2 regions of the Synechococcus sp. CBW1004 genome follow, and region 2 is predicted to be linked to the other one. Evidence: predicted binding sites of a transcription regulator. Region 2 holds the regulator's gene; the other holds the start of a gene.
The links. The regulator HrcA, encoded in region 2, represses chaperone genes, less so after heat shock. The targets are predictions, from matches to a motif close to TTAGCACTCNNNNNNNNNGAGTGCTAA.

Region 1 (15,164 bases), 150 kb from region 2:
CCCCGGAGGCGGCTGCCTCCGCCATGGCGGCGAGCACCCGCGCCACGGAGCCCTCCAGAGAAAACAGAACCGGCCGGATCTGGGCCGCGGCGACGGTGATGGTGCTGGCCATGGCAGAACAGTCAGCGCAGGTGATCAGTGATGACGATCAAGGCGAAGGGGTCAGAGGGTCCAGGTATCGAGAATGAAGGCCCCTTCCTTGCGGTGCATCAGCACCAGATCGAGAACATCAAGCGGGTTGATCGGCCGGATGCCGGGCATCAGGGCCGCTTCACCATGGCCGTAGAGGGCCTGGAGGGCGAAGCGGCAGGCGTACACCTTGCCGCCCTGATCCATGAACTTCTGCAGGCGGGCGTTGAAATTGAGATGGCCGTCGAAGGCGGCATCGCCCAGCTTCGGAAAACCGCGCTGCACGCCGAGGGTGACGCCGGGTCCGTAGAGCAGGATCGAGGTCTCGAAGCCCTTGTTGATCAGGCGGCTGCCCTGCAGCAGATTCACCAGTCCGATCGAACCTTCGAAGGCGACGGTGTGAAAGGTGATCAGCGCCTTTTCGCCGGGTTCTGCTTTGACATCGGGAAAAACCTTTTCCTCATAGTCAACGAGAAAATCGCCCGGCTGGTTGGCGGGGCGGGTGACGGCAGGCATGAGGACTAGGGCGTCGAAATGGCGTGTGAAGCTTTGCTGCTGGGTCGTCGTTTGATTTGTCGCCGATGCGACCGAATCGCGGGTGGGTGGTCCGTGAGTCGCCGCAAAAACGGTCGAACTCGTTGTCGGTGTCAACGGCTACAGAGGCAGAAGGTTGTTGCCCGCATGATCGTTGATCAGGTCCATTTCCTGAATCCGTACCCGGCGCATTCAGCCCTGTTGGGCATCACTGGCGTCCTCGCCTTGCGGATGCCCTCAGGCGTCGCGGTTCCTTCCATCGGCTGAGTCTTCCTCGCATCCGTCCCGCTCAGGCAGGGCGTGGCTCAGCCGGTTGCCCGGGGTCTCCCGTGTCAGGCCGTTGGCCCGTCTGGCTCTGCCTCTCCCGTTCGTCCCTCTCCCCCGGTTGTCTGCCGTGTCCAGTCGCTTCAGCCCCAGTTCACGCCGATCCGTCGTGGTGGTCGGCGCCGGTCAGGCCGGCCTCTCGGTGGCTCAGGCCCTGCAGCAGCGCGGCATCCGGCCGCTCCTGCTCGAGAAACACCGCATCGGCTACGCCTGGGATCAGCAGCGCTGGGATTCCTTCTGTCTGGTGACGCCCAACTGGCAGTGCCGGCTGCCGGGCTTCCCCTACGACGGCTCCGATCCGCATGGCTTCATGGGCAAGCAGGAGATCGTGGCCTATCTGCAGCGCTTCGCCGCGCACGTCGGCGCTGAGGTGCGTGAGGGGGTGAGTGTCGATCGGCTGGTGCAGAACGGCTCGGCCTACCGCCTGGGCACCAGCGAAGGCGAGATCGAGGCTGACCACGTGGTGGTGGCCACCGGCGGTTATCACCGGCCGCGCCGCCATCCCCAGGCACCGCGCCTGCCGGCCGGTGTTCTGCAGCTGGACGCCCGCGACTATCGCAGTGCCGCTGCGTTACCGCCAGGTCCGGTGCTGGTGGTCGGCAGCGGCCAGTCGGGCTGCCAGATCGCTGAAGACCTGTTCCTCGAGGGCCGCGAGGTGCATCTCAGCGTCGGTTCCGCCCCCCGTTCCCCCCGCCGCTACCGCGGCCGCGACGTGGTCGACTGGCTCGATCGCATGGGCTACTACGCCATGCCGATCAGCGAACACAGCGACCCCAGGGCTGTGCGTGCCAAGACCAACCACTACCTCACCGGCCGCGACGGGGGACGGGAGATCGACCTGCGCGCCCGGGCCTGCGAGGGCATGCGGCTGCACGGCCGCCTGCTGGCGATCGGTCCGGGCCACATCGCCTTCGAGAACAACCTGGCCGCCAACCTCGATCAGGCCGATGCGGTGTATTGCCGCATCCGCAGCAGCATCGACAGCTGGATTCAGCAGCAGGGCATCGCAGCGCCCAGCGAGGCGCCTTACTCCCCCTGCTGGGAGCCGCCCCCCGGCGACGATCCGGGGCTGGATCTGTCCGCCACGCCCCTGGCGGCGGTGATCTGGTGCACGGGCTATCGCTCCGACTTCCGCTGGATCGACGTGCCGGTGTTCGACGGGTCGGGTCAGCCGGTCCATGAGCGCGGTGTCACCCAGAGTCCCGGTCTCTATTTCCTTGGCCTGCCCTGGCTGCATACCTGGGGATCGGGGCGTTTCTGCGGCGTGGCCGACGACGCCGAGCATCTGGCGGCTTTGATCAGCCTGCGGGTGGCCCGTCGTGACGCCAGCCAGGAGCGGCTGGAGTGCACGGCGCTGCTCGGCTCCTGACCGGGACGGCTTCCCGGTTGTGATCGCTGGGCTGAGCGGCCGGCCCGATCCGCCGTGTGCAGCGCCAGGAAACCCGCGCCTCCCTGGTCCGCTTGGCGCCTTGGCGTCAGGGGCGAAAGGCAGCCGCCACCTGGCAGACCTCATGCCTGCCGTGGCTGCCCTGGCCGCCAGCGGGTCGGGCATGCTGACGCGCAGATCTCCCCGACCCGGATGGCCTCTGGCAGTGCGCCCCTCCCCCTGGTGATTGCCAGCGGCAATGCCGGCAAGATCCGCGAATTCGCCGCTCTGCTGGCGGAGCTCCCCCTCGAGATCCGCAGCCAGCCTGAGGGGCTGGAGGTGGAGGAGACAGGCACCTCCTTCGCCGAGAATGCACGCCTCAAGGCCACGGCCGTGGCTCGCGCCAGCGGCTGCTGGGCCCTGGCGGATGACTCGGGACTGAGCGTCACGGCCCTGGAGGGGGCCCCCGGCGTGCAGTCGGCCCGCTACGCGGACAGCGACACGGCGCGGATCGCGCGCCTGCTGCGGGAACTGGCCGCAGCCGATGGTCGCCGTGCCAGCGCTGGTCTGCCGCCCGACCGCACCGCCCACTTCACCGCCGCCCTGGCGGTGGCCGATCCCAGCGGCAGGATCCGCCTGGAGGTGGAGGGCACTTGCCCCGGCGAGATCCTGGAGGCCCCCCGCGGGGAGGGCGGCTTCGGCTACGACCCGGTGTTCTTCGTGCCGGAACTGGGCCTGAGCTTCGCCGAGATGGACAAGGCCACCAAGGCCTCCATCGGTCACCGCGGCCGTGCCTTCGCCTTGCTCGAGCCGCGGCTGCGGCAGCTCCTGGAGGGCGAGGCCGCGATGGCGGCGATCTGAAGGTCTTGCCCTGAACGCAGGCTCGGTGGCTAGAGCCGGGAGGCCGTGGATTCTGGCGATGCTCCAATGCAGGGGTGCTTGCCTTCCCAAAAAAAAGCGCCCCCGAGGGGGCGCTTGCTGACAACCGGCAGGGTTGTGCGTTGACTGTGATCCCGGGTTGGGATCAGTAGTCGAAGTCGCCACCCATGCCGCCGCCACCGGCGGGAGCGGCTTCCTTCTTCTCGGGCAGATCGGCCACGATGCACTCGGTGGTGAGCACCATGCCGGCGATCGAGGCGGCGTTCTGCAGGCCGGAGCGGGTCACCTTGGCGGGATCGACGATGCCGGCGGCCAGCATGTCGACGTACTCGCCGGTGGCGGCGTTGTAGCCCTCGTTGAAGGGCTTGCCCTTGACGTGCTCGGCCACGACGGCGCCGTTGGCGCCGGCATTCTCAGCGATGCGCTTGAGGGGAGCGGTGAGGGCGGAGGCCACGATCTGGGCGCCGATCAGCTCCTCGCCGGAGAGGTTGGCTGTGGCCCACTCCTCGAGGGCGGGAGCCAGGTGGGCCAGGGTGGTGCCGCCGCCGGGGACGATGCCCTCCTCGACAGCCGCCTTGGTGGCGTTGATGGCGTCCTCGAGGCGCAGCTTCTTGTCTTTCATCTCGGTCTCGGTGGCAGCGCCCACCTTGACCACGGCCACACCACCGCTGAGCTTGGCCAGACGCTCCTGCAGCTTCTCCTTGTCATAGGAGGAGTCGGTCTCGTCCATCTGCTTGCGGATCTGCTCGCAGCGGGCCTTCACCGCAGCCTCGTTGCCCTCGGCGACGATGGTGGTGGTGTCCTTGTTGATGGTGATGCGGCGGGCCGTGCCCAGCATCTCCAGCTTGGCGTTCTCCAGCTTGAGGCCGGCGTCCTCGGTGATCAGCTGACCGTTGGTGAGAACGGCGATGTCCTCGAGCATGGCCTTGCGGCGGTCACCGAAGCCGGGAGCCTTGACGGCGGCCACGTTCAGGACGCCGCGCAGGCGGTTGACCACCAGGGTGGCGAGGGCTTCCTTCTCGATGTCCTCGGCAATGATCAGCAGGGGCTTGCCGGTGCGGGCGATCTGCTCGAGAACGGGCACCAGGTCCTGCACCAGGCCGATCTTCTTGTCGGTGATCAAGATGTAGGGATCCTCGAGCACCGCCTCCATCCGCTCGGTGTCGGTGGCGAAGTAGGGGGAGATGTAGCCCTTGTCGAAGCGCATGCCTTCGGTGACCTCCAGTTCGGTGGTCATCGACTTGCCCTCCTCGAGGGAGATCACGCCTTCCTTGCCGACCTTGTCCATGGCGTCGGCGATCATGCGACCCACCTCTTCGTCGTTGCCGGCGGAGATGGTGCCCACCTGGGCGATGGCGTTGCTGTCGCTGATCGGCTTGGCGTGTTCCTCGATCTTCTTGACCAGGAATTCGGAGGCCTTGTCGATGCCACGCTTGAGGCTGATGGCATTGGCGCCGGCGGCCACGTTGCGCAGGCCGGCCTTGACCATGGCGTGGGCCAGGACGGTGGCGGTGGTGGTGCCGTCACCGGCGGCGTCGTTGGTCTTGGAGGCGGCCTGACGGATCAGGGCGACGCCGGTGTTCTCGATGTGGTCCTCGAGTTCGATCTCCTTGGCGATGGTCACACCATCGTTGACGATCTGGGGAGCACCGAACTTCTTCTCGAGCACCACGTTGCGGCCCTTGGGACCGAGGGTGACGGCCACCGACTCGGCGAGGATGTCGATGCCTTTTTCGAGCGCACGGCGAGCCTGCTCGTTGTAAATGATGCGCTTGGCCATGGGATTGGCGGAAAGAAAAGGGGTGGGATGGAAGACGGAAGCCGGGATGGGACTTCCTGGGGAGTGCGATGGGCCGGGCCGAAGGTGCAGTCCTGAGACATGGGCTGACAGCGGGCCCGGAGCTCAGCTGAGGTGTTCTGGAGAGGTTCAGCGGCCAGTGCCACCAAGGCCTCTCAGCTCAGAGGCCCACGCTGAGCGGTGCTCAGTTGACGACGGCGAGGATGTCCTTCTCGGAGAGGAGCACGTACTCATCGGTGCCGAGCTTGATGTCGGTGCCGGCGTACTTGCTGTAGAGCACCTTGTCGCCCACGCTCACTTCGGGAGCCTGACGGGAGCCGTCTTCGTTGCGCTTGCCGGGGCCGACCTGCACAACTTCACCGACCTGGGGCTTTTCCTTGGCGGTGTCGGGCAGCAGGATGCCGCCGGCGGTTTTTTCCTCGGATTCGGACACCTTGATAAAGATGCGATCTCCGAGCGGTTTGACCGTGGAGACGCTGAGGGAGACAGCAGCCATGGATGAGGAATGGGTTGGTCGCGGAAGATACACGTGCGCTCAGGGAGGCTCCGACCCGGCCGGGCGGCGCAGCGCCGAATGGCGGCTGGCGGAGCGATCTGGCACTCACGTGCTTCGAGTGCCAACTTATGAGCCTGTCCGCCCTGTGCGCCAGTTCGGGTGACCGAACCGGGCCTGCCGGGGCCGTCCGTGGGTTGTCCGGGGGGTGTCCGGGGTGGGCCGTCGGGTCTCTGCGTCAGCTTTCGTGAGTGCTGGTGACGCTGGGGGTTGCCACGGCGGCGGGTCGGGTGTAGCGGCGGGGCTCCTCCGGCCGCGGGAGTGGTAAGGTTGCCCGGCTTCAGGCGGGAATTCCCTCCCGCTGGCTCTCACCGCCACCTCCTTCTCCTATGGCAGCTGCTGCTCCCGCCGCGACCGGCACACAAGGAATCGTCAAGCAGGTCATCGGCCCGGTGCTCGACGTGGAGTTCCCGGCCGGAAAGCTGCCCCGCATCTACAACGCTCTGCGCATCACCGGCAAGAACGCCGCCGGGCAGGACGTCGCCCTGACCGCCGAGGTTCAGCAGCTGCTGGGCGATCACCGGGTGCGCGCCGTCTCGATGAGCAGCACCGACGGCCTTGTGCGCGGCATGACCGCCCTCGACACCGGCGCTCCCATCTCCGTGCCCGTGGGTGAGGCCACCCTGGGTCGCATCTTCAACGTGCTGGGTGAGCCCGTCGACGAGCAGGGTCCCGTCAACACCACCCTCACTGCCCCGATCCACCGTGAGGCTCCCAAGCTCACCGAGCTGGAGACCAAGCCCAAGGTGTTCGAGACCGGCATCAAGGTGATCGACCTGCTGGCTCCTTACCGCCAGGGCGGCAAGGTCGGCCTGTTCGGGGGCGCCGGCGTCGGCAAGACCGTGCTGATTCAGGAGCTGATCAACAACATCGCCAAGGAACACGGCGGTGTGTCCGTGTTCGGTGGCGTGGGTGAGCGCACCCGCGAGGGCAATGACCTCTACGAGGAGTTCAAGGAGTCCGGTGTGATCAACGCCGACGACCTCTCCAAGTCGAAGGTGGCCCTCTGCTATGGCCAGATGAACGAGCCCCCCGGCGCCCGTATGCGCGTTGGTCTGTCGGCGCTGACCATGGCCGAGCACTTCCGTGATGTGAACAAGCAGGACGTGCTGCTGTTCATCGACAACATCTTCCGCTTCGTGCAGGCCGGCTCCGAGGTTTCGGCGCTGCTGGGTCGGATGCCTTCGGCTGTGGGCTACCAGCCCACCCTGGGCACCGACGTGGGTGAGCTGCAGGAGCGCATCACCTCCACCCTCGAGGGTTCGATCACGTCGATCCAGGCCGTTTACGTGCCTGCGGACGACCTCACCGACCCGGCTCCCGCCACCACCTTCGCCCACCTCGACGCCACCACCGTGCTCAGTCGCGGTCTGGCCTCCAAGGGCATCTACCCCGCCGTGGATCCCCTTGATTCCACCAGCACCATGCTGCAGCCGGCAGTGGTGGGCGACGAGCACTACCGCACCGCCCGTGCTGTGCAGTCCACCCTGCAGCGCTACAAGGAGCTGCAGGACATCATCGCCATCCTTGGCCTTGATGAACTCTCCGAGGAGGATCGCCGCACCGTTGACCGGGCCCGCAAGATCGAGAAGTTCCTGTCCCAGCCCTTCTTCGTGGCTGAGATCTTCACCGGCATGCCTGGCAAGTACGTGAAGCTCGAGGACACCATCAAGGGCTTCAACATGATCCTCGCCGGTGAGCTCGATGATCTGCCGGAGGCCGCCTTCTATCTGGTCGGCAACATCGATGAGGTGAAGGCCAAGGCGGCCAAGATCCAGGCGGAAGCCAAGGGTTGATCCCCATCCCTTTCGGAGCTTCTCCCCATGACACTCACTCTTCGCGTTCTGGCTCCTGACCAGAGCGTCTTTGACGACAACGCTGACGAAGTGATCCTTCCCAGTACCACCGGCCAGGTGGGCATCCTCACCGGTCACGTTTCGATGCTCACCGCCCTTGACAGTGGTGTGCTGCGCCTTCGTCAGGGTTCCTCCTGGCAGTCGATCGCCCTGATGGGCGGTTTCGCCGAGGTGGAGGCCAATCAGGTCACGGTGCTCGTCAACGCCGCCGAACTCGGCAGCCGCATCGACGCCGCTTCTGCTGAGAAGGAACTGGAGGCTGCCCAGCATGCCGCCGATGCCTTCGAAGGACAGGCCTCGAGCACTGAGAAGGTGAAGGCCCAGCAGGCCCTCGCCCGTGCCCGTGCGCGTCTCGCAGCCAGCCGCGGCAGCTGAGCACAACACCACCCCCCTGTCGCTGCTCCCCTCCGGTGGTGGAGCCGTCTCATCAGCCCCCCTCTTCAGGGGGGCTTTTGTCTGAGCCGTGAGAGCCGCTGATCAGCTCGGCCAGCGGCCGGAAGACCTGGCCCCTCCGTCCCGTTCCTCCAGCATCAGGGGGCCCAGCCGACGCCGGTGGGGCCAGCGATGGGGCTTCGCGGCCTCCCTTTAGGCTCGTGCGGCACGAGCGGGTCGATGGGGAAGGGGAGGGAGATCGGAGCCCAGCTGCATGCCTGGCTGGCCGGGGGTGACCGTGAACCGCTTCAGGCGCGACGGATCGAGGGTGTGCTGCTCGATGCCCTCGGCAGCGATCCCCGTCTGCGCGGTCCCGTGCGTGATCTGGCGTTGCAGCCCCTGCTGTTGACGCTGCTGCAGGAGACCTCGCCGGTGGCACGCCGCAGCCTGCTCGAAACCCTCGTTCAGGATCTGCAGGCCACCTACGCCCCCGCCGTACTGGGCGAGCTGCTGGATCTGCTTGAAGCGGCCACGGGCCTGCCGGTGGGTCGCCGATCTTCATCCGATGGCGCCACGCCCCTCCGGACGCCGCCAGCGGCGCAGCCGGCAGGAGCGCCACGGCGGCGTCCGCGTCGTGGCTCCACCCAGCCGTGGGGTCAGCGGTTCCGTGACCTGCCTGCGGATCTGCAGCCGATCGCCCCGGGATTGGCCCTCGGCTTCGCCAATGCCCTGGTGTTCCTCTGGCTGGGGGGCGAACTCGGCCGCCTGCTGCCGCGCTCCTGGAGCAGTGGGCTGCTGCTGCTGCTGGTGCTCGCGGTGCTGCAGCTGCTGCTGGTCCGTCCCCTCGCCCGGCTGCGGCGCGACGCCCCGCTCACCCTGGCGGACAGCAGCGATCCCCATCGGGTGTGGCGCTGGATCACCGCTCCCTGGGTGCATCACCGCCAGGGGGAGGCCCTGCTCAATGGGCTGATGCTGTTGATCCTGCTCGGGGATACGCCTCTGCCGCTGGGCCAGCTGCTGCTGCGCTACCTGCTCACGAGCCTGGCGACGATGCTGCCGGCGGTGCTGCTGGCGCGCCGCTGGTTGCGGTATGCCTGCTGGGATGGTGCCACCGGAGCTGTCGCGGCCCTGATCGCCCTGGCCACGGGGGTGAGCCTGCTGCAGTGGCGACCCGTCAGCTTCCCGTTCGGCGTGCTGACGGTGCCGGTCTGGGTGCTGTTTGTGGTGTACGGCGTCATTCAGCTGGCCTGGGTGCTGCCCAGGCAGCATCCCGACGAGATGGCGCCGCCGCGGCGGCGCCTGTTCTGCTCCACCTGGTGGTGGGGCACCTGCTGGGGTCTGCTGTGGGCCCTGCTGACCCGACTGCAGGAGTGGGCGGAACCCCTGCTGCGCGGCACGGCAGCGGGCTGACCACCGCCCGGGAGGCAGCGGTGCAGGTTTGCGCTCCGCCGCCGCCGTTGCGGAGCCTCCAGCTCGCTGCGACACCCGCGTCCGGACGTCGAGCGACAGTCTCTGCCTTGTCTGGGATGGCTGCCGAAGCCCTGCACCTGTTCCGAGCGAGGGGGTGGCTGGCTGCTCGCCTGCCGTGCGTGCCGGTTTGTCGCCATTCAGCGCTCCAAGGCCCGCAGACGCCAGACTGCAGTCGATCCGGCAGGGTGCCGCTCGGCCCGCTGCCGGCTCCCGCTCGCTTCTCTGGACCCGATGGACAGCAACACCTTCACCCTGGGCTCGATCCTGCTGGGGCTCAGTGCCCTGTTCGTGCTGGCCACCCTGTTCTTCGGCACCAAGGGCGGCTACTACGACACTGACGACTACGACGGCAACGGCACGGCCCACTGACGCTCAGACCTCGGCAATCCCTCCATGCCCCTGCAGTGGGGTTTCGACAGCAGCACCTCCAGGGCTGGTCGGCACATGCTCTGAGTGGACCCTTCGCTGGGGTGCCTCAGGTGCGGGAGTGCACTCGCCCTCGGATCCGAAGGGGCATCTGACAGGCACCTGACCGCGGGGCGCCGAGACCCGGAACCGCGACGTTGGCGTGCCCTGGACGCCGGCCGGGATGGCGGACCCTGAGGCCGGGCCTCAGGGGCTGCCCAGCCGCTCGGCCTCCGGGCAGTCGCCGGTGGTGGCGATGTCCTCGCTGGCTGCGCTGCGGTTCACGCTGGCGAGGCGGGTGCTCACGGCCCCGATCGACTCGAGCCGCACGCTCAGCTCCCAGCTGGAGCGCTCCTCGTCGTCGTCGTCCTCATGGCGCAGGGTGACGAGATCGCCGAGGATCTCGACGATCAGCGCGTCTTCGATCCAGCACTGCTGGTCGCGCAGATAGATCCAGACCGGACGCTGCTCCTGAAGGAAGCGATCAAGCTTGCGCTGCAGCATCGGAACGCCGCGAATAGGGTCGATCCTACGCAGAATCCCAGGCCCAGCCGTGTCCGCGATGACCGAAATGCCCTCCACCGCTCGTTCTGAGGCTGGTCTGCCCGGCCCTGTCGCCGACCTGGCGGCGATTCGGCTGCAGCTGCGCAGCTGGCCCGAGGTGGAGGCCTACCTCGAGCGCTGTCGCGGCGTGATCGTGCCGCTGGGTTCCACCGAGCAGCACGGCCCCACCGGCGCCATCGGCACCGACGCCCTCACCGCCGAGGCGGTGGCCCTGGAGGTGGGGCGCCGCACCGGTGTGCTGGTGACCCCCGCCCAGAACTTCGGCATGGCTGAACACCACCTGGGTTTTGCAGGCACGGTCAGCCTGCAGCCCTCCACCCTGCTGGCGGTGCTGCATGACGTGGTGCTGTCGCTGGCGCGTCACGGCTTCGAGCGGATCTTCGTGATCAACGGCCACGGCGGCAACATCGCCACCGCCCGCGCTGCCTTCGCCCAGGCCCATGGCACCGCTGCCGCCCGCGGGCTGCCGGTGGCCGAGCGGCTGCGCTGTCAGCTGGCCAACTGGTTCATGGCCGGCCCGGTCATGCAGGAGGCCCGCAGCCTGTACGGCGACCGGGAGGGCCACCACGCCACCCCCAGCGAGATCGCCCTGACCCTGCACCTCGAGCCCACCCTGCTGGCCAAGCACCGACCCCTGGACGAGCCTGCGCCGGCCGGGCCAATCCACGGCCCCGACGATTTCCGCCGCCGCCATCCGGATGGCCGCATGGGCTCCGATCCCTTCCTGGCGCAGCCCGATCATGGCGAGCGCTTCCTCGATCTGGCCGCCACGGCGCTGGCGACCGATCTGGAGCGCTTCCTGGCGGAATGAGGTGCTGAGGAGGTGGGCCGGCCGGGGTGACCGGTGTTCCGTTCACCCTGGACGACGCCTGCGGATGGCGCCTGAAGGACTTGCCTGAGCCATGGGAGAGATGTCCCGGGCCCTGTCCCTGGGTCTGCCGGGCGGAGGGCCCTGCCCATGGCGCCCAGCCGCCGTCGCCGGACCGTAGTCTCGCCTCAGTGCAAGCCGATCCTGATGACACGCATCACCGCCGACGATGTGCGCAAGGTGGCGCAGCTGGCGCGGTTGGACCTGCCGGAGGAGCGGATCGCCACCTACACCGGCCAGCTGGAGCGGATCCTCGACTATGTGGCCCATCTGCAGCAGGTGGACACCGAGGGTGTGCCGCCCACGACCCGTGCCGTGGAAGTGGTGAATGTCACCCGAGAGGATCGGGTGGAGCCCACACCGGTGCGAGAGGAACTGCTGGATCTTGCTCCCCAGCGCGAGGGAGATTTCTTCCGGGTGCCGAAGATCCTCGGCGATTGAGCTGCGCTGCCCGGTGGCGCACAGGCCTGGAAAAGATGACAGGGAGCACCCGGCGTTGTCTGTGGCGGCCCTTCGCGATCCCGGCTTCCGGTCGTGATGGGCTGCTGTCAGGCCGCTGCCAGAAGCGCCATGGGCCCGGACTCCAGGTGAGAGCGCATGCGTGCCGAAGCCTGAGGCTTGGTCACAGCACGCGCTCGGGATGGGTCAGCGGGCCGGTGGAGACACGGCGGTGCGATGCAGCACCTCCAGAACCCGGCGGCGGGCATGGCGGGTAGGCATCAGACCGGCGAGCGGGCGCAGGCGACTGCGACGGCGCTTGTGGCTGCGGACCCCGAGAAAGATGTCGTAGAGGAAATTGAACAGATCGACGCGGCTCTCGAACATGCCGAGCCGCTGAGGTGATCCCTTGGCGTCGAGGATGTGACGGGTGGCCTCATAGGTGGGCTTGTACTCAAACCAGGGAATCGAGGGCCAGAGGTGATGAATCAGATGATAGTTCTGGCCCATGATCAACCAGTTCATCAGACGCCCTGGATAGACGCGCGCGTTATGCCAGCGGTTGCGCGACTGGAACGGCCGGTGCGGCAGATAATCGAAGAACAGGCCCAGGGTGACGCCAACCATCAGGGCCGGGGCGAACCAGCAGTTGAAGATGAAGGGGAGGAAATCGAACTTGATTGCTGCCAGCACGATTGCCACGAAGATGCCGCGGGCGATGCCCCACTCCAGCAGCTCGTAGCGACGCCACAGACGACGGCGGAAGAAAAAGATTTCATGATAGAAGAAGCGCGGCGCGATCAGCCAGAGCGGCCCGAAGGTGCTGACGATGTGATCGGGATCGTTCTTGGGATCATTCACATGGGCGTGGTGCTGCAGATGCACCCGTGTGAACACCGGAAAGCTGAAGCCCAGCAGCATCGCTGCGCCATGCCCCATGAAGGCATTCCAGAAGCGGCTGGGGTGGGCGGCGTTGTGGCAGGCGTCATGGATGACGGTGCCTTCCAGATGGAGTGCGAGGAAGCCGAGGATCAGCAGCACCGGCAGCGGCCACTGCCCCACGAACCAGCCCCAGATGGTCAGTGCCGCCAGCAGATAACCACCGACAAACAACCCCACAGTGGGATTGATCGGATCCGGTGGGTCCAGATACTCGCGCGGCACGCTCTGGATCGAGGCGGCCGGGCGGGGAGCGGCCATCGCTGGGGAGTGAATCTGCGCTGTCGTCATCACCCGCCAGGCCAGCCGGAGCTCCATTGGACTGGCCAGACTACGAAGCCAGCACCCGTGAACGGTGGAGGTGGTGCTCTTCGCTCACCGGAATGCCCGGCCGCCGGCGTCGGCTGAGCCTTCGGCCGGGGTGCGGCGCCGGGCCAGCCACCCTCCGGTCGCTGCAGCGCGCCAAGGGCGGACATGCCGCCACGGCAGCGCACTCCTCTGCGCCGTGGCAGCGCTGTGGGTGCGCCATGGCGTTCGTGATGCCTAGCCGATGCCCATCGGGGGACTTGAACCCCCACAGCCGCAGCCACTGGAACCTAAACCCAGCGCGTCTACCGATTCCGCCAGATGGGCATGGAGCCGTGCGATCACCCGCCGGCTGCGCCTGCCGACTTTAGGAGTTCGCTGAAAAACCCGCCCATCCCTGCGAAAATGGGGCAACCGCCCACCCTGTGATGCGAGGTCGACAGGAGCGCACCGGCTCGCTGTTCTCCTACGTCTCGGTCGAGGATCGGATTCCGGCCAGTCATCCGCTGCGGCGGATCCGCAAGCTGGCCGATCAGGCCCTTGATCGACTCAATCCCACCTTCTGCGCGCTGTACGCCTCAGAAGGCCGGCCATCGGTGCCGCCCGAGCAGCTGCTTCTGGCCTCGTTGCTGCAGGCGTTCTATGGCATCCGCTCGGAGCGTCTTTTGCTGGAGCAGCTCCACTACAACCTGCTCTTTCGCTGCTACGGCTTCGCCGGGCCTGCGGCTACGTGGGTCTCAGCCCGGATGATCCGATCTGGCATCCGACAACGTTCACCAAGAACCGCGAGCGGCTGCTCAACGAGGAGGTGATGGGGCGCTTCCTGGAGAAGTTGATGGGTGCGCCGGAGGTCAGGCCGCTGCTCAGCGATGAGCACTTCTCGGTGGATGGCACCCTGCTGCAGGCCTGGGCGTCCCATGCCTCGCTGGAGCGAATTGATGGGCAGGACGATCCGCCGCCGCCGCCATCGGGCCCTGGCGAGGGCTTTGGTGCTCCAAAGCCCGGCAGGAAGCGCGCGAAAGGGGATTTCCGCGGCATCAAGCTCAGCAACAAGACCCATCGCTCCGGCGTCGATCCGGATGCCTTGCTGTGCCGCAAATCCAAGGCCCATCCGGCGTTGCCCAGCTACCGGGGGCACGTGCTCATGGACAACCGCCATGCCCTGATCGTCGACTGTCGCGTCACGCAAGCGACGGGCACCGGAGAGCGGGATGCCGCCAAGGTGATGGCGGCAGATCGTCCCGGTGCCCACCAGAAAACGATCGGTGCCGACAAGAACTACGACACCAGGGGCTTTGTCGCAGAGATGCGCCGCATCGGAGTCACACCTCACGTGGCTCAGAACACTGCTCGCTCTGGTGGTTCCGCCATTGATGGCCGCACCACTCGCCATGAGGGCTACGGCAAGTCGATCAATGCCCGCCGCGGCATCGAGAAGGTGTTTGGCTGGATCAAGCAGTGGGGCGGTCTGCGTCAGTTCAAGCTGCGCGGCACCGAAAAGGTGGGTGCAGTGTTTGGCCTGCACGTGATCGCCTACAACCTGATCCGGCTGGGCAACCTGCTCAAACCGGCGATGGCGGCGGCATGAACAGGTGGTTGCCCAGAGGTGTGCCAACGAGGCGGCTTCCAGGAAGCCCCAACGGGGCAAAACGCCTGAAATCTGGCGTTCTGAACCGCTGAATCAACGAATCCAGCCCGAACAGCGCGTAATCAGATCACGCGAGGGAGGAACGCGGCGTTTCTGACGGTTTTTCCGCAAACTCTTAGGGGGGATCGGGCTGCTGGCAGGTGCGCTGCTCCGCAGAATGGGGCCTTCTGCGGCCTCGCCATGCTCGCCACCCTTGCGGGTTTCCTGGCCCTGGTGCTGGGGTTGTCCCTGCTGCTGCTTCCCCTGCTCGTCACCGAGCTGAGCCGTCCCCGCGACTCCGCCTGGGGTGCGGTGGTGCTGTTGCTGGGTCTGGTGCTGGTGACCAGCGCCGAGAGGCTCACAGGAGCGCCGATGCTGGCCGTGCTCTGCGGCGGGCTTCTGGTGGGCCGTCTGGGGGGTGAGGTGGCCCAGGGCCGCTGGCGTGCCCTCAGCGACGAGGAGCGGTTGGCCCTGGGCTCCAGCGAGCGTTGGAGTCGCAGTTTCAACCAGCTGGCCGCCGTGGTGGCGAGTCTGGTGCAGTCATCGGTCTCTCGGGCGGCCGTCGTCTCCGCCTGGGTGGCGGAGCGACGCCAGAGCCGCTCCCATGGCAAGCGCTGGGTGCGTTCTGAGCCCCCGGGGCAACCCGCCCCCGCAGCGCCAGTGACTGCTTCCGACGGGGAGTCCAGCGAGGAGGCCCCGTCAGGCTCCGCGGCACCGGCGGTGGCCGGAGCGGAGG
Region 2 (15,164 bases):
AGCCCCTGCTCGAACAGGGCGGAGTTGACGGCGTTCGCCAGGGTGCTCTTGCCGGCGCCGCTGAGGCCCGTGAACCAGAGGATGGCGCTGCGGTGGCCGCGCTGGTGCGCCCGCGCCGCCCGCGTCACGGTGGAGTGGTGCCAGACGATGTTGGTGGCGGCCCCCTGGCTGGTCATGGCGCCATAGGGGGAACCGGTGGGGCTGGCGGTCATGGCGGGCTCAGGGCGAGAGGGTGAGGCCGGCTGAAGGGCCGGGGCACGGGGCGGCTCCTGTCGCCACTCCGATTGCCATTGTCCCTGCTGGCCTGCCTTGATTCCGTGCTGGTGGGCAGGTCCAGCTGCAGCTGCAGGCGCCGGCCCTCCCGTTCGATCGTCAGCCTCAGCGGCACGCCATCGGGCTGCAGGCGCACGCCGCGGATCACCTGGCCGGCGTGGTCCACCGCCGTGCCATTGCATTCAAGGATGCGATCGCCGGGGCGGAGGCCGGCCGCTGCCGCTGCCGATCCCACTGCCACCCGCCGCACCCACACCGAGCCGTTGGCGCTCTCCAGGTAGGCGCCCAGCCGGGCCCGTGTCGGCGGTGGGCCGCAGCCGTCGGGCAGGGGCACCCGGGTGAGGCTGAGCTGCCGCTCCAGGCCCAGATCCGCGAGCTGGCGAGGCACCCCATCGCCGTCCTCCAGATGGCCGCGGCCGATCAGGGCGACCACCAGCCGGCCGGGATCTCGATGATGGGCGGCCCCGATCCGCTCGGCCATCGCCCGGTCGCGCAGCAGCTGGCTGTCGAGGAAGCGCTGCAGGTCACTGGCCTCGGCGGCGCTCAGGGAGGCATCAGCCACGCCGGTGGCCCTGGTCGCACCACTGGGGCCGTTCGAGGCCGGGGGGCGGGCGCCAGCGGAGGTCGCTCTGTCGGTTGCGCCTGGCTGAGCCACTGGCGTTGGGAGGCCGGGGATCCCGGGGGTGCCATGGGGTGGCTGGGGGGCGGTGAAGACCCGATGTCCCCGCCAGGCCATTTCCAGGCGCTTCCGGTAGGCCGGCCCGGCACTCACCGGCGTGCCGATCCCTTCACGCTCCGCGCCTGGGATGGCCGCCAGTCCCTGGCGCCGCACCCGCTTCACCAGCTCCGGTTCGGCGTTGAGCGCGAGCAGAGGCACGCCCTGCTGGCGGGCCCAGCGCAGCAGGGGCAGGTAGAGATCGGGATCATGGCCCCAGACCTCCTGCCAGCCCACCTGGTTGAGGAATGCCTCCTCGTTGATCTTGCCGGCGCTGTAGCGATCCAGGACCGCCTGACGGGCGGCCGGCACCATCTCCAGCCCCAGGCTCAGCCGCAGGCGGCGCTGACGGACGGCCTCCAGGGTGGCGAGCTGCCAGGCGTGGTCGGCGCGGCTGGTGTGGATCTCGCCGAGCAGCAGGGCGTCGAGCCCTGGCAGGGCGGACCGCAGGCGGGAGACCTGGGCCTCGATGGCGCCCTGGGCCGCGGCGCAGCGGGCGGACAGCGCGCTGGCGTCGGCCCCCTCTCCGGACAGGGGCCGCGCTGCACTGGCGGCGGATCCAGCCCAGCCGGGCCTGGCCTGAGCGGCCGCCAAGAGCAGCATCGCCAGGGTGAGGCCTCGCAGCTGTCGCCGCGCCGACCCTGCCCGCGACACAGCAGCGCGGTGGAGAGGAGCGGCGAAAGGGACAGCTGCCCTCATCGCAGTGATCCTTGCGGTGATCCGTCTCCAGTCGCTCAGCCCTTGGGGAGGTTGGGCGATGGCCATCGCAGCGAAGACTCCGAGCGACGGACAAGGCCGCAGATTAGGGAGTGCCCCGCCGTCCGGACTCAGCTCCATGGCAGCCTCCTGTCGGGGGCGGGCCGCCACGGATCAGCCGGCTCCGGATCGGGCCGCTGCGCTGGCACCTCCTGCGACGGTTGCCGCCGTTCGCAGCTCCCCCAGGCCAGACTCGCGGTCCCTGGTCCCGTTTCCCGTTCGCCATGGCTCCCTGGCTGATCACCGGTGCCAACCGCGGCATCGGCCTCGAGCTCTGCCGCCGGATCAGCGCTCGCGGCGATGCCGTGATCGCCGTCTGCCGCAGCAGCTCGCCGGAGCTGGACGCCCTCGGCGTGCGGGTGGAGAGCGGCATCGAACTCAGCAGCCCGGAGTCGATCGAGGCGCTGGCGGGCCGGCTGGCAGGCCTGACCCTCGCGGGGGCCATCCTCAACGCCGGCATCCTGGAGTCGGGCCGCCTCGAGGATCTCGATCCAGACAGCATCCGTCGTCAGTTCGAGGTGAATGCCCTGGCGCCGCTGCTGCTGGCCCGCGCCCTGCTGCCCTGCCTGGCCTCCGGCTCGAAGCTGGCGCTGATCACCAGCCGCATGGGCTCGATCGACGACAACACCTCCGGCGGGTCCTATGGCTACCGCATGTCGAAGGTTGCGCTGAACATGGCAGGCCGCTCCCTGGCCGTCGACCTGCGGCCCCGCGGCATCGCCGTGGCGATCCTGCATCCGGGCCTGGTCAGCACCCGCATGGTGAACTTCAACCCCCAGGGCATCAGCCCGGCCCAGGCGGCCGCCGGCCTGGTGGAGCGCATCGATGGCCTGAGCCTCGAGACGTCGGGCAGCTTCTGGCACGCCAATGGGGAGCTGCTGCCGTGGTGAGGCGGGCGGTCGCCAGTCCCCCGCCGCTGGAGCGCGATCGCAGGCTCTGGCAGGGCGCCGCCGGGGTTCAGCCGCCCGCCTGTTTCGGCCGGTAGCCCGCCTGCTCCAGCGCCGCCAGGGCCGCGGCCACCTGGTCGCCCTGCAGCTCGATCACTCCGTCCTTGAGGGTGCCGCCGGTGCCGGCCGCCGCCTTGAGCTGCTTGAGCAGGCCCTTGAGCTCAGTCTCCGGGGCTTCCAGTCCCGTGATCGCCGTCACCAGCTTGCCGCCCTTGCCCGCCTTGGTGCGCTGCACCCGCACCCGCTGCTGTGCCTTCGGAGTGCCTGGTCCAGCGGTGGTCGGCCGCTGCTGGGCGGCGGCATTGCTGAGGCCGCTGAACTCCTGCCAGCCTCCTTTCTTGGCCATCCACCCCGACTGCTGCTCAGGGGATTCTGGAGGGCCGCAGCCACTGCGCCGCGCGGCCGCCACCAGGCGTTCATCCGCGGTCAGCAGCACGGCCCCATGCCGCTGGGCCAGCGCCAGAGACGTGGCGTCGTAGACGCTCAGGCCCTGCTGCTGAGCGAGCTTCAATCCGCCCTCACCGCCTCCACCACGCTCACCGCCGACGCGGTGGGCACGATGCGGCTGAGCCGGAGCCCGGCGCTCTCCAGCAGCTGGGCGTACTCCCCGGGGGTGCGCTCGCGCCCGCCTTCGCTCATCACGAGCATGTTCAGATCCAGCAACTTGCCGGGGAACGGGCCATTGCCGGGAGGGATCACCTGCTCGACGATCAGCACCCGACCGGCGGGATCCATCGCGGCGCGGATGTGGCCGAGGATCGTGCGGCAGGCGTCATCACCCCAGTCGTGAATGATGTGCTTGAGCAGATAGGCATCGGCACCTGAGGGCACCGAGCGGAAGAAGTCGCCGCCCTCGACACGCAGCCGGTCGCTCAGCTCGGCAGGCGGCGCCACCGGCGCCACCACCTCCGGCTGATCGAACAGGGTGCCCTGCAGCCCGGGTGTGGCCCGCAGCACCCGCTGCAGCAGCGCTCCGCGGCCGCCGCCCACATCCACCAGCCGGCGGATGCCGCTGAAGTCGAAGGCCGCCAGCAGCGCCTCGGTCTCCTGGCGCGAGAAGTCCGTCATCGCCCCGTCGAAGATGGCGCCGCGCTCCGGGTTCTGCTGATACCAGGCGAACACCGAGCAGCCGTAGCGATGCTGGAAGGCGTTCTCCCCAGTGCGCACGCTGCGAAGCAGATCGGCCCAGCTGAGGTAGTGCTCCTCGCCGAGCATCCGTGCGAACTGCCGCAGCGACTGGGGGTGATCGCTGCGCAGCAGCTCTGCCAGTGGCGTCAGGGCGAAGCGGCGCGGGGCCGTCTCCTCGAAGATGCCCAGGCTGGCCAGGCCCCGCAGCAGCCGGAACAGCGTGTCGGCCTCGGCGCCGCAGGCCAGCGCCAGCGCCTCGCAGTCCCGCTCGCCGCCGACCAGCTGGTCCGCCAGACCCAGCTCGGCGGCCACGTGGATCATCTGTGTCACCCAGGCGCCGCTGGCCATCGCCATCAGCTGCTCGCCGGGGCTGAGTTCGGGGGGCATGGCGGGGGCTGCTGCGGGGATGGCCCGCTCTAGCGTCGCCACCACGCTCTGTCAGCCCGCCGGAGCACCTGCCTATCGTCGGCGCCATCCGGGCCCGCTGCGAGGCGGCCCCTGTGTCCGCCGGCCGCCGGCGCCCCGATGTTCCTCGGCAGTGTCTGACCTTCGGCCTGGTGCGCGGTTTGCTGCGCTGTCGCTGGCGGCCACCCTGCTGTCGGCGCAGGCCCTGCCTGTGCCCGCTTCCCACGCCGGCGTGACCCCCGGCCCGGAGGCGGCATTCTCGGCGCCGGCTGCTGCGCCGGCCCCGGTGGAGCGAGCGGTCCGGGGTCTGCCGGCAGCGGCGGAGCTGAGCCCGCAGGAGTGGCCCCACCAGGCCCTGCGCGAGCTGATCCGGACGGGGGGATGCACCGGGTCCGCGCTGCGCGACCTGCTGGATGCCGGTGTATCGATCAACCGCGATGAGGCGGCGCTGCTGCTGCAGGCCTGCCTGGCGAACCCGGAGCTGGTGGCCACGGAGCCGCTTCGGCGCCTGCAGTGGGAGTTCGCCCCGGAGCTGGCCCGCCTGCAGGGTCGTGTCGATGGCCTGGAGGCGCGGCTGGCGGAGCTGGACGCCACCCGTTTCTCGCCCATCACCAGCCTGCGCGGCGATGTGCGCTGGTGGCTCGGCGGGGTGGGGTACGGCGGCAATCAGATCAACCGCGCCGCCAACAGCTACGGCGGGCAGCCGCTGCGCGACGCCTTTGTCTTCAACACCGACGTCCGCTTCAGCTTCACCACCAGCTTCGACGGCCAGGACCTGCTCCGCCTGCGTCTGCGCAGCGGCAACGGCGGCTTTTCCGCCTTCCGCGCCGACCTGGCGCCGACCCTGCGTCTGAGTGGCCTGTCGCCCGGCTGCTCCGCGTCGAGGCCGGAGGCCTGCCGCAACGACCTGCTCCAGCTCGACAAGTTCTTCTACCAGCGGCCGCTGGGCCCGAACTGGCGGGTGACGCTGGGCAGCCGCGTCAACCAGAAGGACATGATCGCCATCTGGCCGGCGGCCTTCGACGACAACGAGATCCTGCTGTCGCTGTTCAGCAAGGGCGGGGCGCCCGGCGCCTACAGCGATGTCAAGGGTGCCGGCCTGGGCTTCTACTGGACCCAGCGCACCGATGCCGATGCCGGGGTCGGCTGGGTGGTGAGCGCCGTCACGGTGGCCGGTGCTCCCGCCAGCGGTGACCCCGCCGAGGGCGGTCTGTTCAGCGCCGGCTCGCGCGGGGCGAGCAGTCTGCAGCTGGGTTACCAGGCCGGCAGCTGGGCCGCGGCGGCGATCTACACCCTCAACCAGGCCGGAGCCCTCGACCGGGCCGGCCTCACACCGCTGGCGGCAGAGACCTGGCCCAGCAGCCAGCCCGGTCTCGGCGGCCATGTGCATGCGTTCGCCCTCACCGGCTTCTGGGTGCCCCTGCGCAGCGGCTGGTTCCCCGCCCTGACGCTGGGCGCCGGCTTCAATCGCGCGGTCTACAGCGGCGAGGATGGGACGGTGGGTGGACGGAGGCCACCGCAGCTCGCCGAGAGCCAGTCGTGGATGGTGGGGCTCAACTGGTACGACGTGCTGGTCTCTGGCAGCGAGCTGGCCTTCGCCATCGGCAGCCCGGTGTCCGTCAGTCGCTACCGCAATGCCGAGGGCCAGCAGGGGGCGGCCGACCGTTCGCTGCAGATGGAGCTCTGGTATCGCCTCCAGCCGACGGACTGGTTGACGATCACCCCGGGCGTCTTCTGGCTGCCCCGTCCCCGTGGTCAGCTCACGGCCGCCGGCACCGCCTGGGACACCACCCCCCTGCCCCGGGACAGGGCGCCACCTTCTCGGCCTTCGGGGCCGTGCTCAAGCTGCGCTTCCGCTTCTGAAACGCCATGCCCCGCCCGTTCACGCCACGCCTTCTGCCAGGGCGCCGTCGTGCCATCCCTGTGGCACTCGCTGTTCTGCTGCTGGCCGGTGGCGCGGCGGCGGCTCCGGCCAGGGTGTCGTCCGCCGCCGAGCGCCTGCGCGCCTGGGGGGATGGACAGCGGCTGGAGCTGCTGCCGCTGCGGCAGAGCAGCCGCGAGGTGCTGGCCCGCAGTCAGGTGATGCTGCTGATCCGTCCCCATGATCTGCCGCGCGCCTACGGGGAGCTGCTGCTGCTGCCGCCGCCCACGCTCGACGCCCTGGTCCTGTCACGGCAGCTGCGCCTCTGCCGCATCGAAACCCCCGGCCGGCGCGGCACGGTCCGCTGCCTCGAGCGGCTGCCCCTGGTCGTCGAGGTGCGTCGCGAACAGCTGCTGCTGCGGCCGCAGCAGCAGCTGGAGCCCGACGGGGCCTACGGCCTGGAGCTGCTGCTGCGCAATCCCCTCCAGCAGGGGTTTCATCCGCTGCGCCTGTTCGGTCTCACGCCGGAGCGTCCCGAGCCCACCTATGTGGGCACCTGGCTGCTGCAGACGGATGTCGTCACGGACTGAGCCGCTCCGCCCAGGCCTCCTGCCTACTGTGTGAGCTCATCAGCCGCCGCCGGACCGCGCCGTGACCAGCACCGTTCCTCCGCTCGCCTCGTCCGGCTCCGCCCCCGATCCCGCCGGTCTGGCACCCGCGGCACGCCCTGACGCTCTGGGGCGCTTCGGCATCTTCGGCGGCCAGTACGTGCCCGAAACCCTGATGCCGGCCCTGGCGGAACTGGAGGCCGCCGCGGCGGAGGCCTGGGCCGATCCCGCCTTCACCACGCGCCTCAACCATCTGCTGCGCGATTACGTCGGCCGGCCCAGCCCGCTGTACGAGGCCGAACGGCTCAGCGAGCACTACCGCCGCGCCGAGGGCGGTCCGCGCATCTGGCTGAAGCGCGAAGACCTGAATCACACCGGCGCCCACAAGATCAACAACGCCCTCGGCCAGGCGCTGCTGGCCCTGCGCATGGGCAAGAAGCGGATCATCGCCGAGACCGGCGCCGGACAGCATGGGGTCGCGACCGCCACCGTCTGCGCCCGCTTCGGGCTGGAGTGCGTCATCTACATGGGCGCCGAGGACATGCGCCGTCAGGCGCTGAACGTGTTCCGCATGCGCCTGCTGGGGGCCACGGTGCAGCCGGTCACCGCCGGCACCGCCACCCTCAAGGACGCCACCAGCGAGGCGATCCGCGACTGGGTGACCAACGTCGAGTCCACCCATTACATCCTCGGTTCGGTGGCCGGTCCGCACCCCTACCCGATGCTGGTGCGCGACTTCCACGCCGTCATCGGTGAGGAGGCCAGGCAGCAGTGCCAGCAGGCCTTCGGGCGCCTGCCGGATGTGCTGGTCGCCTGTGTCGGTGGCGGCTCCAACGCCATGGGCCTGTTCCATCCGTTCGTGCAGGACACCTCGGTGCGGCTGATCGGCGTCGAGGCGGCCGGTGAGGGCGTGGCCAGCGGCCGCCATGCCGCCACGATCACCGAGGGGCGTGTCGGTGTGCTCCATGGCGCCATGAGTCTGCTGCTGCAGGACGGCGAGGGCCAGGTGATGGAGGCCCATTCCATCAGCGCCGGTCTCGATTACCCCGGTGTGGGCCCGGAGCACAGCTATCTCAAGGGCATCGGCCGCGCTGAATATGCCGCCGTCACCGACGACGAGGCCCTCGACGCTCTGCAGCTGATATGTCGGCTGGAGGGCATCATTCCTGCCCTCGAGACGGCCCATGCCTTCGCCTGGCTGGAGAAGCTCTGCCCCACCCTCGCCCCCGGCACCGAGGTGGTGGTCAATCTCTCGGGTCGCGGCGACAAGGACGTCAACACCGTGGCCGACCGGCTGGGAGATCGACTCGGGGGCTGAGGCCTCTTCTGACCGCGGGACCTCCCGATCTCCGAGGGGCCGTCGAGGGCTGGCCTGGAGCCAGAACCGTCCCCCGCTCCCGGGGCGCCGAGCTGTGACGGATCCGGCTCTTCAGAGGGGATCCTGCTCCCAGCTGAAACGCGGCAGGCGCTGCACGCTTTCCCGCATCGTCGTGGCCCACACTTCCATGGCCCGGATCACCTCGGGGGCATCCTTGTCCAGCTTCATCCGGCGCGACACGCGCAGGTCACCGGCAGGCACCAGGGCGATCTCGAAGGGCGGCCCCACGGTGAGATTGGAGCGGCGCGTGATGATCTGCGACACCAGGCAGAGGCGTGCCCCATCCTCCAGCGACAGGCCTGGATGGCCGACGTAGTCGAGCGGTGGCTTGCCGTATTTGCTCTCGCCGATCTGCAGAAAGGGTGTCTCCGCCGTGGCCATCACGGCATTGCCCTGGGGATAGATCAGGTAGAGGCCGTGGGGCTCTCCGGCGATCTGACCGCCGAGGATGAAGCTGGCCTCACCGGTGGCGCCGGCCTCCCGCAGCGAGGTGGCGAACTGTCGCTGCACCGCCACGCTGAGGTGGCCGATGTAATCCGCCACCTCGAACAGGTAGCGGGCGCTGCGCAGATCGGGCCGTTTCGGTGTCCCTTCGTTGGTCGTGGCTGCCGTTCCCCGCTCGCTCGCGCCCTGCTCAGTTGTGCCGTCGTCCACCGCCGCTGCGGCCAGGTCGCGGCGGATGCGGTTGAGCACCGCCTGGGTGGTTCCCAGATTGCCGGCCGCCATCAGCACGAACAGCCGATCGGGCGCCGGCTGGAACACATGCATCTTGCTGTAGGTGGAGATGTAATCCACCCCGGCGTTGGTGCGCGAATCGGAGGCGAACACCAGGCCCTTCTCCAGCAGGAAGGCAACGCAGTAGGTCATGGCGTCTGCTCCCTCAGCCCAGCAGCCGCTGCAGAATCGCCGCCACGGAGCGCACCGCCGCGCCGGCGGTGGCGTAGGCCATGCGCATCGGTCCCACCAGGGCCACATGTCCCAGGTCGCCATCACTGGTCCGATAGGGAGCCTGGACCACGGCACAGGCCGCCAGCGCGGCATGGGGATGCTCGCTGCCGATCCAGATGTGGTCCGCCGGAGTCTCCAGCGGGGGAGGCAGCTCCGAGGCGGAGGCCAGGGGGCCCAGCACCTGCTCGGGGCGATGTTCCACGAGCTGCACCAGGGGCAGCAGCGCCGCCGTGCGACTGAACTCCGGCTGGGCCAGCAGGCCCCCCAGGCCGGCCGCCACCACACCCTCCGGTTCGGCGCCACCGCGCCGCTCCAGATCCTCCAGGCCCTGGCGCAGCACGGCCCCGCCGGTGCGCAGCTCCTCCGGCAGCCGCTCCCAGGCGATGTGTCCGCCGCCCTGGCGCAGGCTGTCGTTGGCCCAGCGCTCCAGGATCGCCAGGTTGGCCTCGGCCTCCAGCGGCAGGCGCAGGTTGAGGCTGCTGGTCAGCGCCGGTCCCTGCACCAGGAACACCAGCAAGCGGTCGCGGCTGGGCACCAGGCGCAGGGCCTGAAGCTGGGGTCGCTGCCGCTGGGGCCGGCTGATCAGGCTGAGGAGGCCGGTGAGGTCCGAGAGGCGTCGGGCCAGGTGGCGCAGGAGGTCGTCGAGGGCGGCCCACTGCAGGCTGATGCCAGCCAGCTCCCGCTCCAGCTGGCGGGCGGCGGAGCCGGGCTCCGGCAGCAGCTGATCGACATAGAGGCGATAGCCCTGCTGGCTGGGGATGCGGCCGGCGGAGGTGTGGGGCTGGGTGAGCAGGCCGCGCTGCTCGAGGGCTCCCATCGCCGAGCGCACCGTGGCCGGGCTGGCGGTGAGGCCGAAGCGACGCACCAGCGTGCGGCTTCCCACCGGCTCCACCGTGTCGACGTAGTGGCGCACTGTGGCACGCAGGACGTCCTGTTGGCGGCGCGGCAGGGGATCCAAGCCGAGGAGTAGCGAGGCGAAGAGGTGCGTGGATCGTAGGGAGGTCGCCGCGGGCCCGGAGAACGGCGGCACCAACCGTTGTGGCTCCGTGGCGCATCGCCGTGCCGGCGAGGGTATTGCGGGTCGCGCCAACCGCAGGACTCATCCGCAGGACTGGCCGGCTGTCTGTCCGCCCGGGGGGGGCGCCGGAATGCCAGCGCCGCTTCGCAGTCGCCTGCGCCGTCAGTAGCGCGGCACCGAGCGGTCCACCTCGACGCTCCACGCATCGATGCCGCCCTGCAGGTTCCACACCTGGGGAAAGCCCTTCTGCTGCATCAGCCAGCAGCCGAAATGCCAGCTGCGCACACCGGCGTGGCAGAACACCGCCACCGGCCGTGAGGCGTCCAGCAGCGTGTCGAGCCGCTCCATCCATTCGGCCGAGCGGCTCAGGGGCAGGTGCAGCACCGGCAGCGGCAGGCGGGCGATGGCCAGCTCCTCGTCCTCGCGCACATCGATCAGCTGGATGCCGCTCCCTTCCACGTCGCCCTCGACCAGGCGCCCGGCCAGATCGGCGGCGGTGATCGGGAGGGGAGTGGGCGCCGGCGCGGCAGGGGCCATGGGGGGCAGGGGAACGGCAGGATGGAGCCATCCTGCTGTGCGTGCATGAAGGGCCGCGCCTTCGCGGCGGTGGTGCTGTCGGCGCTGCTGCTGCTGTCCGGCCTCGGGATCGGGGGCTGGTGGCTGGTGTGGCAGCGCGGTCCCCTGCAGCTGGCGCACCACCGTCTGGCGATGCCGCGGTCGGCCCGGTTCGTGCCGGCCTCGGCCTCCTTCAGCCTGTATCTGTTCAGCGATGGCCAGCGGCCGGTCGACTACGCCCGCGCCGTGGCTCCGGCCCGCCAGCGCCGCCCCGCGGGAGAGGCGATCGCCCGTCTGCGCGACGGCGCCTTCGCTGCCGCCGGCCTCGATTACCAGGATGAGCTGGCCGGCTGGCTCGGCGGAGAGATCGCCATGGCCCTGTTCGAGGATCCGGTGGTGGCCGCCACCGGTGGGGCTCCCGAGCAGCCGTCGCGGGGGTGGCTGCTGGCCCTGGCGAGTCGTGATGACGACGGTGCCCGGCGTTTCCTGCAGCGGTTCTGGCAGACCCGCAGCCTGGCCGGCACCGACCTGCAGGTGAGCCGCTACCGCGGCATGGGGTTGATCAGCGGCCGTGGTGCCCTGCTCGGCAGCCGATCCGAGCCCCTGGCCACGGCCCTGGTGGATGACGATCTGGTGCTGATCGCCTCCGGCCGCAATCTGCTGGAGCGGGCCCTCGATGTCTCCCAGATTCCGGGTCTGAATCAGGCCGGCCAGCCGCTGCTGCGCCAGGGGCTCGCCTCCTTCGCCAGCGGTGCTGCCCTGGCGGTGGCCGCCCCGGAGGCCCTGCAGACCTGGCTTGGATGGCCTGCGCCCCTGCCTGCCGATGCGGTGGCCAGGCCCATGGACCTGTCCCAGGCCGTGGCCGCGGCCCGTGGCCTGCCCCGCACGGCTGCCCTGGCGGCGGTGCTGCCCGATCCGCAGGACTCCGCCGACGCCGTCAGTGGCTCCAAGCGGCCTGCGGAACCCTCGCCGTCGGGGGAAGGAGACCTCGTTGTCGTCTCCACCGACAGCCCGGATCCGGGCGAGCCGGCCGCATCAGCGCCCTCCGCTCGCCAGGCCCTGCCGGACGTTCCGGCCTCTGGCCCGGCGCCGGATGCGGCTTCTCGTAACCCCACCGCCGGGCCCCAGGACGCCCTCCAGCCTCCTGAGGCACCACCCCAGGCCCCGCAGCCCGGCACTCCGGTGCGCACGGCTGCGCCAGTTGCTCAGACCCCCGAGGACGTCCCCGCCACCACGCCAGCTGCTCCTGCTCCCTCGGCCTCCGCGCCTCCCGCCAGGAGCGACGCCGCTTCCGGCGGAGCCGTCCCAGTGGCGCCGCCCCCGACCAACGCTCCTGGCGCACCAACCCTGCTGGCGGTGCTCCAACCCCAGGGCCGCCAGCTGGAGCTGCGCGCCCGGTTGCTGCTGCCCGAGGCGCCGCGCCTGGCGCCGCTGCTGCCGGAGCAGGCCGAGGCGCTGCTTTCGGCCCTGCGCGGCAGCCCCGAAAGCCTGGCGCTGATCCAGGATCCGCCGGCCCTGGGCCAGGTGGCCCTGCTGCGCCCCCTGCTGGAGCGCAGCCTGGGTCTGCGTCCGCAGGGGATGGCAGAGCGCCAGGGCCCCCTGCCCGCTCTGCTGTCGCGCACGATCCACGGCCCCTTGCTGGCGAGTCAGGCGCCCATGGGCTGGCAGCTGGCCAGCCTTTCAGGCGATCCCGCGTCGTCCGATCTGGAGCCGCTGCTCCGCCAGGAGGGTCTGCTGGAGGCACCCCTCGCCGTGGACGGCCACAGCCTGCGGGTGTGGACCCACCTGTCCCTGCCGGGCCGGGCCGGCCGCCGGGAGCGCGGTGGCGCCGATGCGCTGGTGGCCCCCCTGGCCGGCTGGAGCGAGCAGCGCCAGGAACTGGCCTGGTGGGGACAGACGCTCGCGGCGCTGGAGGCCCCGGCCGAGAGCCGCTCCCTCACCTTTCTCCGGCGTGGCCTGCGCGAGCTGGGGGTGCCGCAGGCGCCCCTGCAGTGGAGCCTCGACGGCGACGGTGCCCGCGGCCTGCTGCGCTCCTGGCAACCCTGGCGGCTGCTCTCGGCCCTGGCCGGTGGCGGTCTCGATGGGCCTGTGCGGGGCCTGGCCCTGGCGCTGGAGTCGCCGCCCGAGCTCTCGGCGCTGGAGCTGCGGGCCCGCCTCAACCTGGGCGAGTGAACCTGGGCGAGTGAGCCTGATCGAGGGCTCCGCCGCTGGCGCGCGTGGCCCGGAGCCTCAGCATGGGTGAGCGCCCCTGCCGTTCGCCGTTCTGTCGCCATGGCTGCCTCCACCCTCCTGCTCCTGCGCCATGGCATCGCCGAGGAGCGACGGGCGGGACTGGAGGATGGCGATCGGGCCCTCACCGAGCGGGGGCGCAGCCGCACCCGTGCGGTGCTGGAGCGGCTCGTGGCCCTGGGGCTGATGGCGGATCGGCTGCTCTGCAGCCCGTTGCTGCGGGCTCGTCAGACGGCCGAGATCGCCGTGACGGCGGGCTGGGCGCCGGATCTGACGCTCGCCTCCGAGCTGGCTCCGGGCGGAGCGGCGCTGGCCTGCCTGCCAGAGTGGTGCCAGGCATGCGGTGGCGACAGCCTGGCCTTGGTGGGCCATGAACCGGATCTCTCCGCCCTGGCCGCCTGCCTGATCGGCGCGCCCGCAGGCCATCTGGACCTGCGCAAGGCGGGCCTGATCCAGCTGCGGCTGTCCGAGGCTGCTGCGCGTGGTCAGGCTGTTGCCGGCGGCCAGCCTGCCGCCGGCGGGGCCGTGCTGGTGTCGCTGCTGCGGCCGGGGCTGCTGCTCGGCTGAAGCCGCTGGCTGGCCATCAGCGCTACGGCAGAGCCACCGGGCCGGAGCCTAGGTTCGGCAAAACGGTACGACCTTTGATGGCGGTCAAGAGCCCCTCCAACGGCCCGAGCGGTGCCGATCCCAGCGCGGCCTCCGACGGAAGTCCCGCTGTGACCAGCAGCCCCGCCCCGCAGGCCGCGAGCGTGCCTGTGCCGTTCCGCCCGGGTCTCGAAGGTGTGCCCGCCACCCAGTCGGCGATCTGTGACATCGATGGCATCCGCGGCCTGCTCACCTATCGCGGCTATCCGCTCGAGCAGCTGGCGGCCAACAGCACCTTCCTGGAGACGGCCTACCTGCTGATCTGGGGTGAGCTCCCCACCATTTTCCAGCTGCGGGACTTCGAGCAGGAGGTGCAGATGCATCGGCGGGTGAGCTTCCGCATCCGCGACATGATGAAGTGCTTCCCAGCGGGTGGGCATCCGATGGATGCCCTGCAGGCGAGCGCCGCGTCGCTGGGGCTGTTCTATTCCCGCCGCGCCCTGGATGATCCGCAGTATGTGTTCGACGCGGTGGTGCGGCTGATTGCCAAGATCCCCACAATGGTGGCGGCGTTCCAGCTGATCCGCAAAGGACAGGATCCGATTCAGCCCCGTGATGATCTGGCCTATTCGGCCAACTTTCTCTATATGCTCACCGAGCGTGAGCCCGATCCGATCGCGGCCAGGATCTTTGATCGCTGCCTGATCCTGCACGCCGAGCACAGCCTCAACGCCAGCACCTTCAGCGCCCGCGTCACCGCCAGCACGCTCACCGATCCCTATGCCGTGGTCGCCTCGGCCGTCGGCACCCTGGCCGGACCGCTGCACGGCGGCGCCAACGAGGACGTGCTCGAGATGCTGGAGGAGATCGGCACGGTGGATGCGGTGGAGTCCTGGCTCGATCAGGCGATCAAGGCCCGCAAGAAGATCATGGGCTTCGGTCACCGCGAGTACAAGGTGAAGGATCCCCGTGCCGTGATCCTGCAGAAGCTGGCCGAGGACCTGTTCCTGCGCTTCGGCCATGACGCCATGTATGACGTGGCGCGCCGCCTCGAGGAAGTCGCCGCTGATCGCCTGGGGCCGAAGGGCATCTATCCCAACGTCGATTTCTACTCCGGCCTGGTGTATCGGAAGCTCGGCATTCCGCGCGATCTGTTCACACCGATCTTCGCGATCGCTCGCACAGCCGGCTGGCTGGCCCACTGGCGCGAGCAGCTGGGCGCCAACCGCATCTATCGCCCCACGCAGATCTACACCGGCTCCGGCGAGCGGGCCTGGCTCCCCCTGGAGAGCCGCCCGGCGGTCGTCTGAAGCACCACGCCGTCTCCCCCGTTCCACCAGCGGGGCCTTAACGTCTCCCCCACTCCTCCCACCCGCCATGCAGCCCTTCGCGGTCGTGACTCCGGGACTCGATCTGCAGGCCAGCTTCGTCGACCTGCTCGAGGGCTTCGGGCTGACTCCCGGACTCGCCCACCTGATCTGGCTGCCGCTGCCGATGCTCACCGTCCTGGTGGCGGCGGTGGTGGGCGTTCTGGTCAACGTCTGGCTCGAGCGCAAGATCTCGGCAGCCGTCCAGCAGCGCATCGGCCCGGAGTACGCCGGCCCCCTGGGGGTGCTCCAGCCCATGGCCGACGGCCTCAAGCTGCTGTTCAAGGAAGACGTCATCCCGGCCCGAGCCGACGGGCTGCTGTTCACGCTCGGCCCGGTGCTGGTGCTGGTGCCCGTGATCCTTTCGTGGCTGGTGGTGCCCTTCGGCCAG

Region 1: groES (co-chaperone GroES) is a predicted target of HrcA. The motif match lies at 5,625-5,651, and genes of this name have one in related genera.

What each region holds. Positions count from the first base shown of each region.
Region 1 is NZ_CP060397.1:2,224,228-2,239,391, forward strand. It holds gene H8F25_RS10565 (Nit6803 family nitrilase) at 1-112, opposite strand, end outside; gene H8F25_RS10570 (MSMEG_0572/Sll0783 family nitrogen starvation response protein) at 163-645, opposite strand; gene H8F25_RS10575 (MSMEG_0569 family flavin-dependent oxidoreductase) at 1,058-2,356, shown strand; gene rdgB (RdgB/HAM1 family non-canonical purine NTP pyrophosphatase) at 2,567-3,214, shown strand; gene groL (chaperonin GroEL) at 3,378-5,012, opposite strand; gene groES (co-chaperone GroES) at 5,215-5,526, opposite strand; gene atpD (F0F1 ATP synthase subunit beta) at 5,913-7,379, shown strand; gene atpC (ATP synthase F1 subunit epsilon) at 7,407-7,814, shown strand; gene H8F25_RS10605 (rhomboid family intramembrane serine protease) at 8,052-9,221, shown strand; gene H8F25_RS10610 (hypothetical protein) at 9,513-9,650, shown strand; gene H8F25_RS10615 (DUF6679 family protein) at 9,894-10,190, opposite strand; gene H8F25_RS10620 (creatininase family protein) at 10,258-11,061, shown strand; gene gatC (Asp-tRNA(Asn)/Glu-tRNA(Gln) amidotransferase subunit GatC) at 11,266-11,559, shown strand; gene crtR (beta-carotene hydroxylase) at 11,764-12,756, opposite strand; tRNA gene H8F25_RS10635 (tRNA-Leu) at 13,047-13,128, opposite strand; partial or broken gene H8F25_RS10640 (IS5 family transposase) at 13,230-14,389, shown strand; gene H8F25_RS10645 (Ycf66 family protein) at 14,630-15,164, shown strand, end outside.
Region 2 is NZ_CP060397.1:2,074,626-2,089,789, forward strand. It holds gene cysC (adenylyl-sulfate kinase) at 1-212, opposite strand, end outside; gene H8F25_RS09910 (ChaN family lipoprotein) at 209-1,687, opposite strand; gene H8F25_RS09915 (SDR family oxidoreductase) at 1,969-2,634, shown strand; gene H8F25_RS09920 (translation initiation factor) at 2,702-3,037, opposite strand; partial or broken gene H8F25_RS18155 (hypothetical protein) at 3,143-3,202, opposite strand; gene H8F25_RS09925 (methyltransferase) at 3,199-4,206, opposite strand; gene H8F25_RS09930 (iron uptake porin) at 4,457-6,307, shown strand; gene H8F25_RS09935 (hypothetical protein) at 6,202-6,675, shown strand; gene trpB (tryptophan synthase subunit beta) at 6,737-8,011, shown strand; gene H8F25_RS09945 (20S proteasome subunit A/B) at 8,123-8,938, opposite strand; gene H8F25_RS09950 (heat-inducible transcriptional repressor HrcA) at 8,952-9,977, opposite strand; gene H8F25_RS09955 (rhodanese-like domain-containing protein) at 10,200-10,574, opposite strand; gene H8F25_RS17720 (DUF3352 domain-containing protein) at 10,620-12,764, shown strand; gene sixA (phosphohistidine phosphatase SixA) at 12,864-13,388, shown strand; gene H8F25_RS09970 (citrate synthase) at 13,538-14,716, shown strand; gene nuoH (NADH-quinone oxidoreductase subunit NuoH) at 14,802-15,164, shown strand, end outside.